DNA from 4 places in the Sphingopyxis sp. 550B genome. Region 1 is predicted to be linked to each of the others. Evidence: predicted binding sites of a transcription regulator. Region 1 holds the regulator's gene; each other region holds the start of a gene.

Evidence for each region. The regulator LexA, encoded in region 1, represses DNA repair genes until DNA is damaged. The targets are predictions, from matches to a motif close to GTTCCNCNCTTGTTCT.
Region 2: AC2S9W_RS13360 (ATP-dependent helicase) is a predicted target of LexA. The motif match lies at 2,576-2,591, and genes of this name have one in related genera.
Region 3: AC2S9W_RS11935 (DUF6771 family protein) is a predicted target of LexA. The motif match lies at 2,495-2,510, and genes of this name have one in related genera.
Region 4: uvrA (excinuclease ABC subunit UvrA) is a predicted target of LexA. The motif match lies at 2,159-2,174, and genes of this name have one in related genera.

What each region holds. Positions count from the first base shown of each region.
Region 1 covers NZ_CM171610.1:3,465,996-3,470,196, forward strand. Annotated here, with positions in the region: gene trpD (anthranilate phosphoribosyltransferase) at 1-914, shown strand, start outside; gene trpC (indole-3-glycerol phosphate synthase TrpC) at 946-1,731, shown strand; gene lexA (transcriptional repressor LexA) at 1,831-2,505, shown strand; gene AC2S9W_RS16090 (ComEC/Rec2 family competence protein) at 2,459-4,201, opposite strand, start outside.
Region 2 covers NZ_CM171610.1:2,846,671-2,850,871, forward strand. Annotated here, with positions in the region: gene AC2S9W_RS13360 (ATP-dependent helicase) at 260-2,572, opposite strand; gene AC2S9W_RS13365 (MFS transporter) at 2,728-3,996, shown strand; gene rsmD (16S rRNA (guanine(966)-N(2))-methyltransferase RsmD) at 4,004-4,201, opposite strand, start outside.
Region 3 covers NZ_CM171610.1:2,547,753-2,551,953, reverse strand. Annotated here, with positions in the region: gene AC2S9W_RS11945 (AIPR family protein) at 1-1,199, opposite strand, end outside; gene AC2S9W_RS11940 (hypothetical protein) at 1,527-2,039, opposite strand; gene AC2S9W_RS11935 (DUF6771 family protein) at 2,291-2,485, opposite strand; gene AC2S9W_RS11930 (lytic transglycosylase domain-containing protein) at 2,598-3,176, opposite strand; gene AC2S9W_RS11925 (S26 family signal peptidase) at 3,164-3,727, opposite strand; gene AC2S9W_RS11920 (helix-turn-helix domain-containing protein) at 3,720-3,953, opposite strand; gene AC2S9W_RS11915 (hypothetical protein) at 4,188-4,201, opposite strand, start outside.
Region 4 covers NZ_CM171610.1:2,712,504-2,716,704, reverse strand. Annotated here, with positions in the region: gene AC2S9W_RS12780 (M13 family metallopeptidase) at 1-2,006, opposite strand, end outside; gene uvrA (excinuclease ABC subunit UvrA) at 2,186-4,201, shown strand, end outside.

The DNA of each region.
Region 1 (4,201 bases):
GCGGCGGCCGCGACGAGGAGGTGGCCGGCTTCCTCTCCGCGCTTTCGGATCGCGGCGAGACGATGATCGAGATCGCCGCCGCGGCGCAGGCGATGCGCGAGCGGCTGATCCCGATCCAGGCGCCCGCGGGCGCGATCGACGTCTGCGGCACCGGCGGTGACGGCCACCACACGCTCAACGTCTCGACCGCGGTGTCGATCGTCGTCGCGGCGTGCGAGGTTCCCGTCGCAAAGCACGGGAATCGCGCCGCTTCCTCGAAATCCGGCGCGGCCGACACGCTCGAGGCGCTCGGGCTCGACATGGAGCGCGCCGGGCGGATGGCGGAGGCGCAGCTCGCCGACCTCGGCATCTGTTTCCTCTTTGCCGCCAACCATCATCCGGCGATGAAGCGCATCCAGCCGATCCGTCAGGCGCTGGCGCGCCGCACCATCTTCAACCTGATGGGGCCGCTCGCCAATCCGGCGCGCGTGACGCGCCAGCTCATCGGCATCGCGCGCCCCGCCTATGTTCCGGTCTATGCCGAAGCGCTGCACCGGCTCGGCACCGACCATTCGCGCGTCATTTCGGGCGACGAAGGGCTCGACGAGCTGTCGCTCGCGGGCGGTAACGAGGTGGCGGTGGTGACGCCCGACGGCGTGCAGATGCAGCGCAGCACCGCGGCCGACGCCGGTCTGCCCTCGCATCCGATCGCTGCGATCCGCGGCGGCGACGCCAGCTATAATGCCAGGGCCTTGCGCGACCTGCTGCGGGGCGAGCACGGCGCCTATCGCGACGCGGTGCTCTACAACGCCGCCGAGGCGCTTGTCGTCGCGGGCGCGGTCGACAGCCTCGTCGACGGGGTCGAGGAAGCCGCCGAGGCGATCGACAAGGGGCTTGCCAACGCGCTGCTCGATTGCTGGATCGCCTACCGATGAATGACGCCCAGCGCCCGGAAAAGCATTCCATATGAACAAATTGACCGAAATCCTCGCCACCAAGGCCGAAGAGGTCGCCGAGCGCCGCAAGAGCCGATCGGTGACGCAGCTTGATGCGATCGACGCGGGCGCGGTGCGTGGCTTCGCGGCGGCTCTCGAGGCGAAGATCGCGGCGGGCGGCTTCGGCCTGATCGCCGAAATCAAAAAAGCTTCGCCTTCCAAGGGCCTGATCCGCAAGGATTTCAATCCGGCGGACCATGCGCGCGCTTATGAAGCCGGCGGCGCGGCGTGCCTGTCGGTGCTCACCGACGCGCCGTGGTTCCAGGGGCATGAGGAATTTCTGATCGCCGCGCGCACCGCCTGCAACCTGCCGGTGCTGCGCAAGGATTTCATGATCGACCCGTGGCAGGTCGCCGAAGCGCGCTCGATCGGCGCCGACGCGATCCTGATCATCGTCGCCGCCCTCGACGACGGGCCGATGCGCGAGATCGAGGCGGCCGCCCTCGAACGCGGCATGGACGTGCTGGTCGAAGTGCACGACGAGGCCGAGCTCGACCGCGCACTCACCCACCTCCGATCGCGCCTGATCGGCGTCAACAACCGCGATCTTCGTACCTTCGAGACCGACCTTGCCGTCACCGAACGGCTTGCGAAGCGCGTTCCACCGGGCACGTTGCTCGTCGGCGAAAGCGGCATCGCCGCCCATGCCGACTGCCAGCGCCTCGCCCGGAGCGGCGTCCATGCCTTTCTGGTCGGCGAAAGCCTGATGCGGCAGGCGGACGTGACCGTAGCGACGCGGACGTTGCTGGAGGGCTGACGGCGTCCACGGCTCAAGCCGCTCCGTCATCGCTTGACAAGTTCCGCTCTGTTCCACTATCGTTCTCTATATGTCCATTGACAGCATGGAGACCGAGAGATGTTGACCGCGAAGCAGCACGAACTGCTCCACTTCATCCAGCAGCGCCTCGACGCGAGCGGAATTTCGCCTTCGTTCGAGGAGATGAAGGATGCGCTCGGGCTCAAGTCGAAATCGGGCATCCACCGGCTGATCAGCGCACTCGAGGAGCGGGGCTTCCTGCGCCGCCTGCCCAATCGCGCCCGCGCGCTGGAAGTGCTCAAGCTGCCCGAGGCGGCGAAGGCGCCGGCGCGCGACACCGTCGTGCCGCTGCGCAAGCCGGCGCCGGCGTTGAAGCCGATCGCCGCCAACGACATCATCGAGGTCCCGCTGCACGGCCGCATCGCCGCCGGCGTGCCGATTGAGGCGTTCGAGGATCACAACCAGCTTTCGGTTCCCGCCGCGCTGCTTGGCGCGGGCGAGCATTATGCGCTCGAAGTGTCGGGCGATTCGATGGTCGAAGCGGGGATTCTCGACGGCGACTATGCGCTGATCCAGAAGGCGAACACCGCGCGCGAAGGCGATATCGTCGTCGCGCTCGTCGACGGACAGGATGCGACGCTCAAATATTTCCGCCGCGAAGGGCCGATGATCCGGCTCGATCCCGCGAACAGCGCCTATGAACCGCAGCGCTACGAGGCCGAGCGCGTCATCGTGCAGGGCCGCCTGTCGGGATTGCTTCGTCGTTACCACTGACCTGTTGCGGTCGCCGCCACGGATGCGCGTCGCCGGCGCGCAGCGCGGTGGCGACATGCGGTCGCTCGCCCAGATAGAGCGCAAGACCGCCGCTCGCTTCCAGACTGTCGCGGTCGATCGTCAGCCAGCGCCCGATGCATTCGCGTGGCAGCCAGCGGTCGCTGATCACCACGTCGGCCGCGGCGCAGGCGGCGGCCATGGCGCGGCCATCGATGCGGTCGCGGCCACGCGCGGCGAGGATGATGCGCCGTGTCGCGCCCTGCCCCTGCCGCCAGCGGCAGAAATCGGCGTTGCATTCGACATGGTCGAGATCGGCGAGCGCGGTGAAGGGGACGTCGATCCCTGCCGCTTCGGCCATCGAATCGCGGATATAGTCCCCCGCCCGCGCGCGTAGCAGCGCATAGCCGCCGCCGGGAACGGCCGCGGCGATGTGGCGTCCGTCGCCGGAGATCAGCAGGTCGGGACGCGGCTGCGCGAGCAGGATGGCGGCCCCCGCCAGCAGCGGCGCCACCCCGGCGAGCCGCCAGCGCGTCTGCCACAGCAGCAGCCACAGGCCGCCGAACAGCGCAAGCGCGAAACCGCCCGGCGGAAAGCTGGGCAGCGTCGCGACGGCTCCCGGCGCCGAAGCGACCCGGTGGGCGAGCGCGATCAGCAACCGCAGCGCCTGTTCGGCGACCCACCAGAAGGGCGCGCCGAGCCCGACGCCGTCGAACAGCAGCGCCAGCGCCTCCATCGGCATGATGACGAAGGTCGTCAGCGGGATCGCGACGATATTGGCGAGCGCGCCGTAAAGCCCCGCCTTGTGGAAATGGAACAGCGCGATCGGCGCCAGCGCGACCTCGACGACCAGCCCCGTCAGTAGCAATCCCGCCGCGGCGCGCAGCAGACGAAGCGCCGTGCCTTCGTCGCGCCGCGCCAGGAACGTGCGCATCCAGCGGCTTTCGTGCAATGCGATGATCGCCGTCACCGCGGCGAAGCTGAGCTGGAAGCTGGGTCCGGCGAGTGCTTCGGGGCGCCACAGCAGCACGAGCAGCGCACCCGCCGCGACGAGGCGCAGCGTGATCGCCTCGCGCCCCATCAGGAAGGCGGCGAGCACGAGCAGCGCCGCGATCAACGAACGCAGCGTCGGCACTTCCGCTCCGGCAAGCCAGGTATAGCCCGCCCCGGCCAGCGCCGCCGCGGCGGCGGCCAGCGGCAACACATGCCCCGCCAGCGCGAGGCGCCGGCTCAGCCCGAGCAGCCGCATCGCGAGCAGCATCACGAAACCGATCACCGCGGTCACGTGCAGGCCGCTGATCGACAGCAGGTGCGCAAGCCCGCTGCGGCGCATCGCCTCGTCATCCGTCTCGGCGATCGCGCCACGGTCGCCGGTGACGAGCGCCGCGGCGACACCGCCGGGCGATCCCGGCACCGCGGTGTGGATATGTGCGCTGAGCCGCGCGCGCAGCGGCTGGCGTCGCTCGCCCGCTCCGGGCGCGCGCGCGACCTCTCCCAGCACCGTCCCGACCGCACCGATGCCGTCGAACCAGGCGCGCTGGGCGAAGTCGTAGCCGCCGGGCAGGTTGGCCGCCGGCGGCGGCATCAGCCGCGCGCGCAGGCCGATCGACTCGCCGGGCGCGATCCCCGCCGCGCGCTCGCCGCTCAGCGTCAGCCGGACCCGCGGCGGCAGGTCGGCGCGCCCGTGCGGCCGCACGAT
Region 2 (4,201 bases), 620 kb from region 1:
TATCGGGGCTTTCCTGCATTATCCGGCCGTGCCAGCCCGATTCTCCGGCTCTTTTGCCCGTTCGCCCGCATGTGTTCGGCTGCCGGCGCTCTCCTCAGAGCGGGATGACATCGACTGGAACCGTCATTGCGAGCGGCGAAGCCGCGCGGCAATCCAGAGTGGCGGTAACGGCCCTGGATTGCTTCGCTTCGCTCGCAATGACGAAGTGTCGATCCAATACATGAAGGACGGAACGTCCCCCATCGTCCCGCCCACGCCCTCAGGCGGCGCGGACGAAGCCGTCGAGGACCCGCTTGGTGCCCGCCTGCTCGAATTCGACCTCCAGCTTGTTGCCGTCAACGTCGATGATCCGACCGTAACCGAATTTCTCGTGAAACACGCGCATGCCGATCGCCAGGTCGGCGCGCGGCTTCGCGCCGACCGAGGCGGCGGGGGCGCCTTCGCTCGGCGCAGGGGCCCGGGTGATGGTCGAGGACGCGGCCAGCGCGCGCTGCCATGCCGGGCCGCGGGTCGCCGTGCGTGCCGGGCTCTGCGTCGCGACATGCGCGAACGGGTCGCCTTGCGCCGACCAGTTGGCGCGCCAAAGCGACGCGCCGCCGCCGAAGCTGTTCTTGCTGTCGACGAACTCGGGCGGAATCTCCGCGATGAAGCGGCTCGGAATGCTGCTCATCCACTGGCCGTAGATGCGGCGGTTGGCGGCGTGATAGATGCTCGCGCGCTGCCGGGCGCGGGTGATCGCGACATAGGCGAGGCGGCGCTCCTCCTCCAGGCTCGCGGTGCCGCCCTCGTCCATCGCGCGCTGCGACGGAAAGACGCCGTCTTCCCATCCGGCGAGGAAGACATGATCGAATTCGAGGCCTTTCGCGGCGTGGATCGTCATGATGGTGACGGTCTCCGTCTGGTCGTCGTTGTCGCGGTCCATGACGAGGCTGACATGCTCGAGGAAGGCTTCAAGCGAATCATATTCCTCCATCGCGCGGACGAGTTCGGAGAGGTTCTCGAGGCGCCCCGCCGCTTCGGCGCTGCGGTCGGCCTGAAGCATCGCGGTGTAGCCCGATTCGTCGAGGATCAGCTGGGTCAGCTCGGGGTGCGGCAGGTCGTTCGCCTTCGCCTGCCAGCTGCGCATCATCGCGACGAAGTTCGCGAGCTGGCGGCGCGCCTGCGGGGTCAGCTCGTCGGTCTCGGTGATCCGCGCCGCGGCATGGAACAGCGGCGTGCGCTCGATCCGGGCGAACTGGTGGATGCGCGACACCGCCTTGTCGCCGAGCCCGCGCTTCGGCACGTTGACGATCCGTTCGAAGGCCAGGTCGTCGGCGCTCGACTGGACGAGGCGCAGATAGGCGAGCGCGTCGCGAATCTCCGCGCGTTCGTAGAAGCGGTAGCCGCCGACGATGCGGTAGGGGAGGCCGATGGCGATGAAGCGATCCTCGAACTCGCGGGTCTGGAACTGCGCGCGGACGAGGATGGCGGCGCGGTCGAGGCTGGTGCCGCGGCGCTGGAGGTCTTCGAGCTCCTCGCCGATCCGCCGCGCTTCCTCGGGGCCGTCCCAGACGCCGACCACCCGGACCTTGTCGCCCGCGTCGAGATCGGTCCACAGCGTCTTGCCGAGCCGCCCCGAATTCTGGGCGATCAGCGCCGAGGCGGCGGCAAGGATCTGCGGGGTCGAGCGGTAATTCTGTTCGAGGCGGATCACGGTCGCGCCGGGGAAATCCTTTTCGAAACGCAGGATGTTCGCCACCTCGGCGCCGCGCCACGAATAGATCGACTGGTCGTCGTCGCCGACGCAGCAGATGTTCTTGCGCGCCTGCGCGAGAAGGCGGAGCCAGAGATACTGGCTGGCGTTGGTGTCCTGATATTCGTCGACGAGGATATATTTGAAGCGCTGCTGATACTGTTCGAGCACGTCGCGGTGCGTCTTCAATATCACCAGCATGTGGAGCAGCAGGTCGCCGAAATCGCAGGCGTTCAGCGTCTTGAGCCGCGCCTGATAAAGGGCATAGAAATGCTGCCCCTTGCCATCGGCATAGGCTTCGCGGTCCGCGGCGTCGAGGTCGGGCGGGGTCAGGCCGCGGTTCTTCCACTTGTCGATCAGCCCCGCGAGCTGGCGCGCCGGCCAGCGCTTCTCGTCGAGCCCTTCGGTCTGGATGAGCTGCTTGAGAACGCGAAGCTGGTCGTCGGTGTCGAGGATGGTGAAATTGCTCTGCAGTCCCACCAGTTCGGCGTGACGGCGCAGCATCTTCGCCGCGATGCTGTGAAAGGTGCCGAGCCACGGCATCCCCTCGACCGCGTCGCCGATCATCCGGCCGATGCGCTCGCGCATCTCGCGCGCCGCCTTGTTGGTGAAGGTGACGGCCAGGATTTCGGACGGCCACGCGCGCCGCGTCGCGATGATGTGCGCCAGCCGCGCCGTCAGCGCCGCCGTCTTGCCGGTGCCTGCCCCTGCGAGCATCAGCACCGGGCCTTCGGTGGTCAGCACCGCCTGCCGCTGCGGGCCGTTCAGCCCCTGCAGATAGGGCGGGTCCGATGGGTGCGGCGGGGGAAGATCGGGCGGGGAGGCTGGGCGGCTGTTCACGCGCGAACGATTAGGGAACGGCGCCGATGCTGTCCAGTGCAAGGCGGCGGGACGCGGCGGCGCTGCGCGGCGGACGGTCTTTGGTCTTGCGCCGGAGCGCATGATCCGTTCAAAGCGACCCGCCATCACGAAGGGAAGGGGCGCCGCCCGTGGATCTGACACCCTATCGCGCGCAGGCGCGCATCCTGACCGCGAGCCTCGTCGGGACCGCGGTCGAATTCTACGATTTCTACATCTACGGCACCGCCGCGGCGCTGGTGTTCGGGCCGCTGTTCTTTCCATCCGAATCACCCTCGGCGCAGTTGATGCTGAGCTTCATGAGCTTCGGGCTCGCTTTCCTGGCGCGGCCCGTCGGGGCGATCGTCTTCGGCCATTACGGCGACCGCATCGGCCGCAAGTCGACGCTCGTCGCCTCGCTGATGCTGATGGGCGCCTCGACGCTGCTGATCGCGTTCCTGCCGACCTATGCGATGGTCGGCTGGGTCGCGCCGCTGCTGCTGTGCATCCTGCGTTTCGGGCAGGGGTTCGGGCTCGGCGGCGAGTGGGGCGGGGCGGCGCTGCTGGCGGTCGAGAATGCGCCGCCGGGCTGGCGTGCGCGCTTCGGCATGTTTCCGCAGCTCGGCGCGCCGGTCGGCTTCATCGCCGCCAACGGCCTGTTCCTGCTGCTCGGCCTGTGGCTCAGCGATGCGGAGTTCGCGGCGTGGGGCTGGCGCATCCCCTTTCTCGTCTCGGCGGTGCTCGTCGGGCTCGGGCTCTGGGTGCGGCTCAAGATCGGTGAGACGCCGGCCTTCGCCGACGCACTGGAAAGGCAGGCGCCCGTCGCGGTGCCGCTGGGCGAGCTGTTCCGCCGCCACCTCGTCCCGACGCTCGCGGGCACTTTCGCGGTCGTCGCCTGCTTCGCGATCTTCTATCTCGCGACCAGCTTCGCGCTGGCCCACGGGACGACGGCGCTCGGCTATCCGAAGGAGCAGTTCCTGCTGATCCAGCTCGGCGCGATCCTCTTCATGGCGGTGGGGATCGTCTATGCCGGCTACCCGAGCGACGCGGTCAGCGCGCAGCGGGTGCTGACCTGGGGGTGCGGCGCGACGATCCTGATCGGGCTGCTGTTCGGGCCGTCGCTGGCGTCGCAATCGTGGCCGCTCATCTTCCTCGGGCTCGCGGCATCGCTGTTCGTCATGGGGCTGGTCTATGGCCCGCTCGGCAGCTGGCTGACCGCGCTGTTCCCCGTCGAGGTGCGCTACACCGGCGCGTCCGTCGCCTTCAACGTCGGCGGCATATTGGGCGGCGCGCTGGCGCCGATCATCGCGCAGGCGCTCGGCGACTGGGGCGGGACGCAGGTCGTCGGCCTCTATCTGGCGCTGGCCGGGGTCGTCAGCTGGATCGGGCTGCTGATGGTGCGCCGGCAGGGCGCCGCCGCCGGCTGAACGATGGTCAGGCGCGGCGCAGCAGGGTCAGCTTCGCCTTGCCGACGCGGCGCTCCGCCTCGATTCCGAAGCCGGGGACATCGACCGCTTCCCGGTCGGCGGTCTCGATCGAAACCCAGCTGTCGGGGCCGGCCCAGCCGAGGCGGGCCAGCTTGTCGAGCGCGACGCTGCCGGCGCCGGTGCCATAGGGCGCGTCGAACAGCAG
Region 3 (4,201 bases), 920 kb from region 1:
GCTATGCCTTCCGCCACACCGTAGGTTCCCCGGGCACGTTCGTAGAACCAGCGAGCACGTCCATCTGGTGACCAAGTGTTATTTGCCAAATTCTCCACTTCACGATGAAAGGGGTCGTTTGCCGAAAAGTCGGCCGGTTGCACCGTGTTCTGGGTGTTCGCTGATTTCGATATACGTGCAACCATCTGGTCGAGCATTTCACCCCCAGACCGCACATGAATTATCTTTGCTGGAACAAGCACATCATCGAGATTGGCCCCATCTTTGACCTTGGCCCGATGCAATGATGCCGTGGTCTGGCCCCCATTGACGATCTGCAGCCCTCTCAAAGATTTGATCCCGAGCCGATCAGGTGTCAGCTCCAATTCGTCCACCGTGGCAACGATGCCATTGTTATATGCCAGAAAGTGTCCGGGCTCCTTTAGCAGCGTTTCCCTCAGGCCGGCATTTGCTGTCTTCTTGCCGCGGACGCCGAGAAATGCGCGAACGTTCAATTCGAGAAGTCGGGTATTGAATTCAGCATACATGGAGCAAAGCGCATTGCCAGGTATGGCGGCCAGATATGTATCAAAATCGGAACCGTCCCGTTCGCGTACGGCCAAGCAGCTCAGCGGCGATCCGGTCAGTTCTTCGAAATTTACTTCGATATCCTCTCGGGACACCGACGATCCGGCGGCGCGGCTTAACCGGATACTGTCAAATATGTCGACTCGAACCTTTGTCCCCTCAATTACATAGTCTTCGAGGCTCTTTGCCGGTGCAATACCACGCGTCACGAGCACCAGTCGGATCAGAGAAATATGCCCATGCGCAGCATCAATCTGCCGACTGAACTCCTGAAGCTCTGGCGGAATACTCGTGATCTGAGAAACACGGCTGGCTTGGCGGTACAGTCTGACCGACTGATCGGCAACGTTCCTGACCTGCGCAAGCGTCAGTCGTGCGTTTGGCTCAGCCGCAATCAGATTGAATACGGTAAGAACCTCAGCATCTTCATCCAGATACCCCCCGACAATTGACGCCTTTCCTGTACCTGAATCAAATACGCCAGGAAATATCTGCAAGTCATCGATCACTTGCGCCTCAGCAAGCAGCCCAGATGAATCGACAGCAAAATCGATTTCTTCATCCGGAAAAGCATCAAAATCTGATACGGCGAGCTCAGGGCTCAACAAGTTTTCGCCGCTGCTCGATGGCATTCAAATTACCCCATTTTTGAATCGACAACGTCTTGAGAAGTTTAGGTTGGCCACGCTTAAGAATCGATGCAAGCTTTTGATGGACAGTCGGCGGCCATGAATTCGCTCGCTCCAGATTCGCACCACGGCAATCCTCACCTTGGAGGAGAGGTCGGTGCCTTTTGCGGACACGGATGCACGAGCCGTCCATTTCACGCGCGGCAATCCCTGACAGCCTGATATGCGGCCCTTCGGCGCACCAGATCGGGCCGTCACCATCCCACACCGCTGTCGGGGTGCAATTGAAGGACTGGCCAGCGGGTACAATCGAGGCGAGAAGGAGCGCGATCACTGGTATCTGGTAGTCATGATCGGTTCGGCAGTGAAGACATTGACGATCTGGCCTGGAACCATGGTTGCCGATTTACCGGTAATGATCGCAGCCCCAAGCAGCGCGCCCGCGGTGTTGCCGCGGCCTTCCTGCCGGTGCATTCCGCGCAGCTTGTAATTCGCCTGACCAACGCGAACCCAATCGAAGGACAGCTCGAATTTCGCTGATTTTCCAACGATTCCTTTGCCCGTCCGCCATGTCACCTGGGCCCCGACCGGCGAACCGCGAGGAATGACGACGACGCCTTGATATTCGACATCATTGACGACGAGAAATTCGCGCGTGGTCCCTTCCTTCATCTTCTTGGAGGTGATTTCATTGGCCGGCGTCACCTGGACCAATGTGTTGACCGGCAAAGTGATCGTACGCGGCGCGGGCTGGGTCACGGCGGGCGCGTCGCCGGTCGACTGCGCGATCGCCGGTACGGCGGCAAGCGCAGCGGCCGCGCCGATAGAAATCAAGATTTTCATGAACTCACTCCCCCTCAACCGCGACGACGCGATTGTTCTGCGACAGCCCGAATAGGGAAAGCTTCTTATCATATTGTCAATTGGCAGAAGATGTCACTATGGCGGCAAAGACATTCATATATTATATTGATTTACAATTATATACATAGCGATCTTTGCCCAAATTATATGTCTCGCCTTGGCATCGCTGCAGAGAATTCCTTCAAGAGACGGCCAGCCTTCGCATGGCAGGTTGGCCAGCAAGCCGCTGCTTATAGTGGCAGTGCTGGTTGGTCTGCGGACGTCGCACCAGGGTCATGTTTCTCGATCGCCGCAACAACCGCGCGCGCCAACTCCTGAGCGGCATCGGACCGGATATGAGGCGCCGGCGCCGTGATGCCGACGCGCGCCCAACCCGGCGCGGTGAGGATGGTTTCGGCGATTCGATTCGTGTCTATCTGCTCCATTGCCAAATGAGAACATAGAGAGAACAATAACGCAAGAGGAACGCGATGGGCCGATGGCGCGGCGCGCGGTGGGGCCGCTTCCGATTGCCAAGGGCGCGCGAATTATCGCCGTTTAGCGGCGAATGAAAAAGATTGGCGGCGACGCTTCGCGCGCTTCCGCTTCGGCGATCGGTCGCGATCGAGCGGCAAACAGGGCGGCGGGCGGCGCCGCAACCGACGATCCGCGCCGGCCTGCGACGCTCACCATATAAGCGCGCGTCTCGCCGAGTAGGTCCGACCGCCCCGCGAGCCAGGCCGAATAGCGCGCCGGCCCCGCGTTGTAGGCTCCGAACAGGCCGGGATAACCGAAGCGGTCATACATGAGCCGCAGATAATAGGTTCCCGCCAGGATGTTGTCGCGGGGCGCGTGCGGATCGTTCCCCAAGCCGAGCCGCGCGCGCATGTCCGCCCATGTCCCCGGCATGAGCTGCATGAGGCCCATCGCCCCGGCGCGACTGACGATCGGGCGCCCGTCCAGCGTCGTGCGTCCGCCGCTTTCGGCGCGCATCACGCGCTCGATCCATGCAACGGGAACGCCGTAGCGCGCCGATGCCTCTTCGATATAGGGTCGCCAACGATCGACCGACTGCGCTTCGGCGGGCGAAGCCGCGACCAGCGCCAGCGCGGCAAGAGCGACCCTCACCGCCGCCATATCAGCCGCGCCTTGCCGACAACATCGTCCGCCTCCGTAACGCCGAAATAGCGCCCGTCGAACGACGCGCGGCTATCGGTCATCAACAGGAAAACCTCGCCCGTCCCCAACTCGGCGCATCCCGACCACCACGGCATCGGCCGACCGGCACCGTCGCGATCGAGCCGGCGCGCGACAAGCCGCCCGTTGACCATCACGCGCGCGCCAACGGCGCAGACCTCATCGCCCGGCACAGCGGCAACGCGCTTCACCAGCGGCACGTTCGCTGGAAGATAATGGCGCCGCGCCGCAAACATCCGAAACCCGACCGGAACGTGCGCGATCACCATGTCGCCGCGCGCGAGCGGCGCGGCCTCGCCGACCGCATAAAGGCCGACCGGCGCACTGGCGCTGGCGTTCCATAGCAGCCACGGGCGCGGTTCGATCAGCAGGGTCGAGACAAGCGCGCCGGCCAGACCGCCGAGCGCAATGCTCCAGCCCAGCAAGCGTTTCGGATGGGCGGGGCGCAGCAGCGGCCCCGCGACCGGGTCTATGGCGGCGCGATCAGTCACGGCCCGCGCCCGCTTTGACGGTGCTGCGCGACCAGGCATCGAGGTCGTCGATATGGTATCGGACGCGCTGGCAGGGCCGGAAAAAGCGCGGCCCGGTGCCGTTGGTGCGATGCACCTGCAAGGTGCGCAGCGAGACGCCGAGATAATGGGCGGCCTGTTTGGGACTTAGAAAGGGAGAGCCGCGCCTGGCCTCCTTCGCCCGTTCGATGCTGTCCTGCTCTTCCATGCTGATTCCTGCTCCGCGGCGCCACGTCGGCGAAACCGGAAACATGGGCGATGGCGCAGCACCGCGGAGGTGTCGGATTCGCCAAAGCGCAAATCCGACACCCCTCGCGAGACGCCCGGATCAATCAGGATGGAGGGGTGGCCTCACCTCCTGAGGGGGGGAGGTAGGAGGTGAGGTTGCGGTGGTTACGCGCGCATAGGCCAAGGGTTCCCCGGCGCGCATCGACGCCATAATTCAGGACCGGCGGT
Region 4 (4,201 bases), 750 kb from region 1:
ATGATGCGCCAGCGTGACGGGCTGTGTTCGTCGCTCGCCACCTGCTGCTTGATCGCATCGTCGCGCGCCTTGTTGCGCCACGCCTGCGCGAAAGCGAGGAAGAAGCGCTGGTCGCCGGTCAGCCCGTCGATGACCGGTGCCTCCTTGCCGCCCAACGAGCGGTGGTAGGCATCATAGGCGATCTCCAGCCCGCCCAGGTCGGCGATATTCTCTCCCATCGTCAGTTCGGGATTGATGAAGGCGCCCGGTGCCGCCTCATAGGTCGCATATTGCGCGCCGAACCCTTTCGCCTGCGCCTCGAAGCGCGCGGCGTCCTCGGCGGTCCACCAGTCGCGCACCGCGCCTTCGGCATCGATCTTGCGTCCCTGGTCGTCGAAGCCGTGCACGATCTCGTGCCCGATCACCGCCCCGATCGCGCCATAGTTGACCGCGTCGTCGACGGACTCGCTGAAGAAGGGCGCCTGAAGAATGCCGGCGGGAAAGACGATCTTGTTTTCCAGCCCGCCGTTATAGGCGTTCACTTCCTGCGGGTTCATCGCCCATTTCTTGCGATCGACCGGCTTGCCGAGGTCGGATAGCAGATAGGCATATTCGAAAGCGGCGCTGCGTTCGACGTTGCCATAGAGGTCGGCAGGATCGATCTTCAGTCCCGAATAGTCGCGCCACTTGTCGGGGTAGCCGACCATCACGTCCATCCGTGCGAGCTTGGCGAGCGCCGCCTCCTTTGTCGCGGGCGCCATCCAGTCGTTGGCGCGGATGCGGTCGGCCATCGCCAGCTTCAGATTCGCGACGAGCTTCTCCATTTCCGCCTTGGCGCTCGGCGGGAAATAGGCGTGGGCATAGGTTTCGCCGACCAGTTCGCCGAGGCTGCCGTCGACGAGCCGCAGGCCCCGTTTCCAGCGCGGCCGCAACTCCGCGACACCGCTCATCGCCTTGGTGAATTCGAACCGGCTGTCGACCCAGTCCTTCGACAGATAGTTCGCCGCATTGTCGGCGACGTGGAACTGCTGCCACGCCTTGATCGTGTCGAGCGGCGTCTTCGCATAGAGAGCAGCGATGTCGCGAACGGCGGTGTTTTCGTTGACGATGATGCGCTTCTGAGGCGCGATCCCGGCGCCGGCGAACCAGGCCGCCCAGTCGAGTCCGGGCGCATAGGCGGCCAGTTCGTCGGACGACATCGGATTGTTGATCTTGCCGAGGTCGCGGCGGTCGGCGATCGGCCAGCTCGCCCGGGCGATTCCGGTTTCGAACGCCAGGATCGCATCCGCCGCCTTTTCGGGCGCCGGATCGCCGATCATCGTCATCGTCCGCACGATATAGGCGCGATAGGCATCGCGCTGCGCCTGGAAATCGTCCGACAGATAATATTCGCGGTCGGGCAGCCCCAATCCGCTCTGGCCGAGCCACAGCACGTTCGTCGTCGGATCGGCCGAGTCGGCATAGGGCTCGCCGGAAACGACGCTGAAACCGAAGGCGCCCTGCGATTGCCCCATGAAGCGCGCCATCGCGCTCTTGTCCCCGATCGCCCGCACCCTGGCGATGTCGACCATCAGCGGTTTGCTGCCCAGTGCCTCGACCCGCGCTTCGTCCATGAAACTCTGGTAGAGGCCACCGAGCTGGCTGATCGCCGGTGCGCCCGTCACCAGTTGGCGGAGCTGGCGCTGGGTCAGATTATAGACGTCGTAATCGACCCCCGCCGACGGCTGGTCGGCCGGAATCTCGGTGCGCGCGGACCAGCCGCCGTTGGCATATCGGTCGAAATCGTCGCCCGGCTTCACCGACGGATCGCGCGCCGACAGGTCGACGCCCCACGCCCCGAAGGTCAGCGCCCGAAGCGACGCCGCGTCCGCATCTGCCGCTGCGGCAGACGCCGTCGTATCGCGCGCCGGCGCCGGCATCCCCGCCAGCATCGCGGCCATCGCCAGCATCGCCGCCCCCATGTGGATCGACTTCATCTTCTTCTCCCCGTTTCGCACGCCGTCGCGGTCGGACGGCGGATATGCCATGCTTGTTCGCCCTTGGCGGCAGGGGGTCAAGCGAGCGGGCGAACATTGGTCGAAGGGTTCGGCGGGTTGGTGGAAAGTTCGCGTCGATCGTCGCATTGCGGGCCACCTTCGTGCTTCCTATTTAAGAGGCGACGCTCGCCTCTTGCGCGTCGAGAACAAATCTGGAACACACCCCTCCCATGAGTCTCACCCACATTTCGGTGCGCGGCGCGCGCGAGCATAATCTCAAGGGCGTCGACGTCGACCTGCCGCGCGACAGCCTGATCGTCATCACCGGCCTTTCCGGGTCGGGCAAGTCCAGCCTCGCCTTCGACACCATCTATGCCGAGGGGCAGCGGCGCTATGTCGAGAGCCTGTCCGCCTATGCGCGCCAATTCCTCGAGATGATGCAGAAACCCGACGTCGAACATATCGACGGTCTGTCGCCGGCGATCAGCATCGAGCAGAAGACGACGAGCCGCAACCCGCGCTCGACCGTCGCGACCGTCACCGAGATTTACGACTATATGCGCCTGTTATGGGCGCGCGTCGGCATCCCCTATTCGCCCGCCACCGGCGAGCCGATCAGCGCGCAGACGGTCAGCCAGATGGTCGACCGCGTAATGGAATTGCCCGAAGGCACGCGCGCCTATCTGCTCGCCCCCGTCGTGCGGGGCCGCAAGGGCGAATATCGCAAGGAACTGGCGCAGTGGCAGAAGGAAGGCTTCACCCGCGTCCGCATCGACGGCGAATTCCACGCGATCGAGGATGCCCCCGCGCTCGACAAGAAATACAAGCATGACATCGAGGTCGTCGTCGATCGCATCGCGGTGCGCGAGGGCATCGAGACGCGGCTCGCCGACAGCTTCGAGACGGCGCTGAAGCTGGCCGAGGGGCTGGCCTATGTCGATCTGGCGGACACGACGGTGGCGGAGGCGCTGTCGTCTAATGGTAAGACTACGGATTCCAGTTCGTCCGTTCGTGCTGAGCTTGTCGAAGCACCGTCCTCCGAAGAACAGGGCGGCCCTTCGACAAGCTCAGGGCGAACGGGAATGAAGAATGTTGGGATACCGTCGAACCGCATCATCTTTTCCGAGAAATTCGCCTGCCCGGTCTCGGGCTTCACCATCGCCGAGATCGAACCGCGCCTGTTCAGCTTCAACGCGCCGCAGGGCGCCTGCCCCGCATGCGACGGGTTGGGCGAGCGGCTCGAATTCGATCCCGACCTTGTCGTCCCCAACCACGCGCTCAGCCTCAAGAAGGGCGCGGTGGTGCCGTGGGCGAAATCGAACCCGCCCTCCCCTTATTATATGCAGGTGCTCGAAAGCCTCGGCAAAGCCTATGGGTTCAGCCTCGAAACGCCGTGGCAGGACCTGCCCGGCGAGGTGCAGCTCGTCATCCTCTACGGCAGCGGCGGCAAGCCGGTCGAACTGACCTTCCGGGACGGCAAGCGCACCTATACCACGCACAAGCCGTTCGAGGGGGTGATCGGAAACCTCAACCGCCGCATGCTCCAGACCGAAAGCGCGTGGACGCGCGAGGAACTCGGCAAATATCAGACCGCGCAGCCGTGCGAGACCTGCCACGGCGCGCGCCTGCGCCCCGAACCGCTCGCGGTGAAGATCGCGGGCGAGGACATCAGCCAGTCGGCGCGGCGGTCGGTTGCAGACGCCCTCCACTGGTTCGGCACGCTCGAAGAGAAATTGAACGCGCAGCAGAAGCAGATCGCCAAGGCCATCCTCAAGGAGATCAACGAGCGGCTCGGCTTCCTCAACAATGTCGGGCTCGACTATCTCAACCTCAACCGCACCAGCGGCACGCTGTCGGGCGGCGAAAGCCAGCGCATCCGCCTCGCCAGCCAGATCGGCAGCGGGCTGTCGGGCGTCCTCTACGTCCTCGACGAACCGTCGATCGGCCTCCACCAGCGCGACAACGACCGGTTGCTCGCGACGCTCAAGCGGCTGCGCAACCTCGGCAACACGGTGATCGTCGTCGAGCATGACGAGGATGCGATCCGCACCGCCGACCATATCGTCGACATGGGCCCCGGCGCCGGCGTTCATGGCGGCGAGGTGGTCGCCGAGGGCACGCTGGAACAGGTGCTGGCGAACGAGAAGAGCCTGACCGCCGCCTATCTGACCGGCGCGCGCCGGATCGAGGTGCCGCCGCATCGCCGCCCCGGCAACGGCTTCGACCTGGTGCTGAAGGGCGCGCGC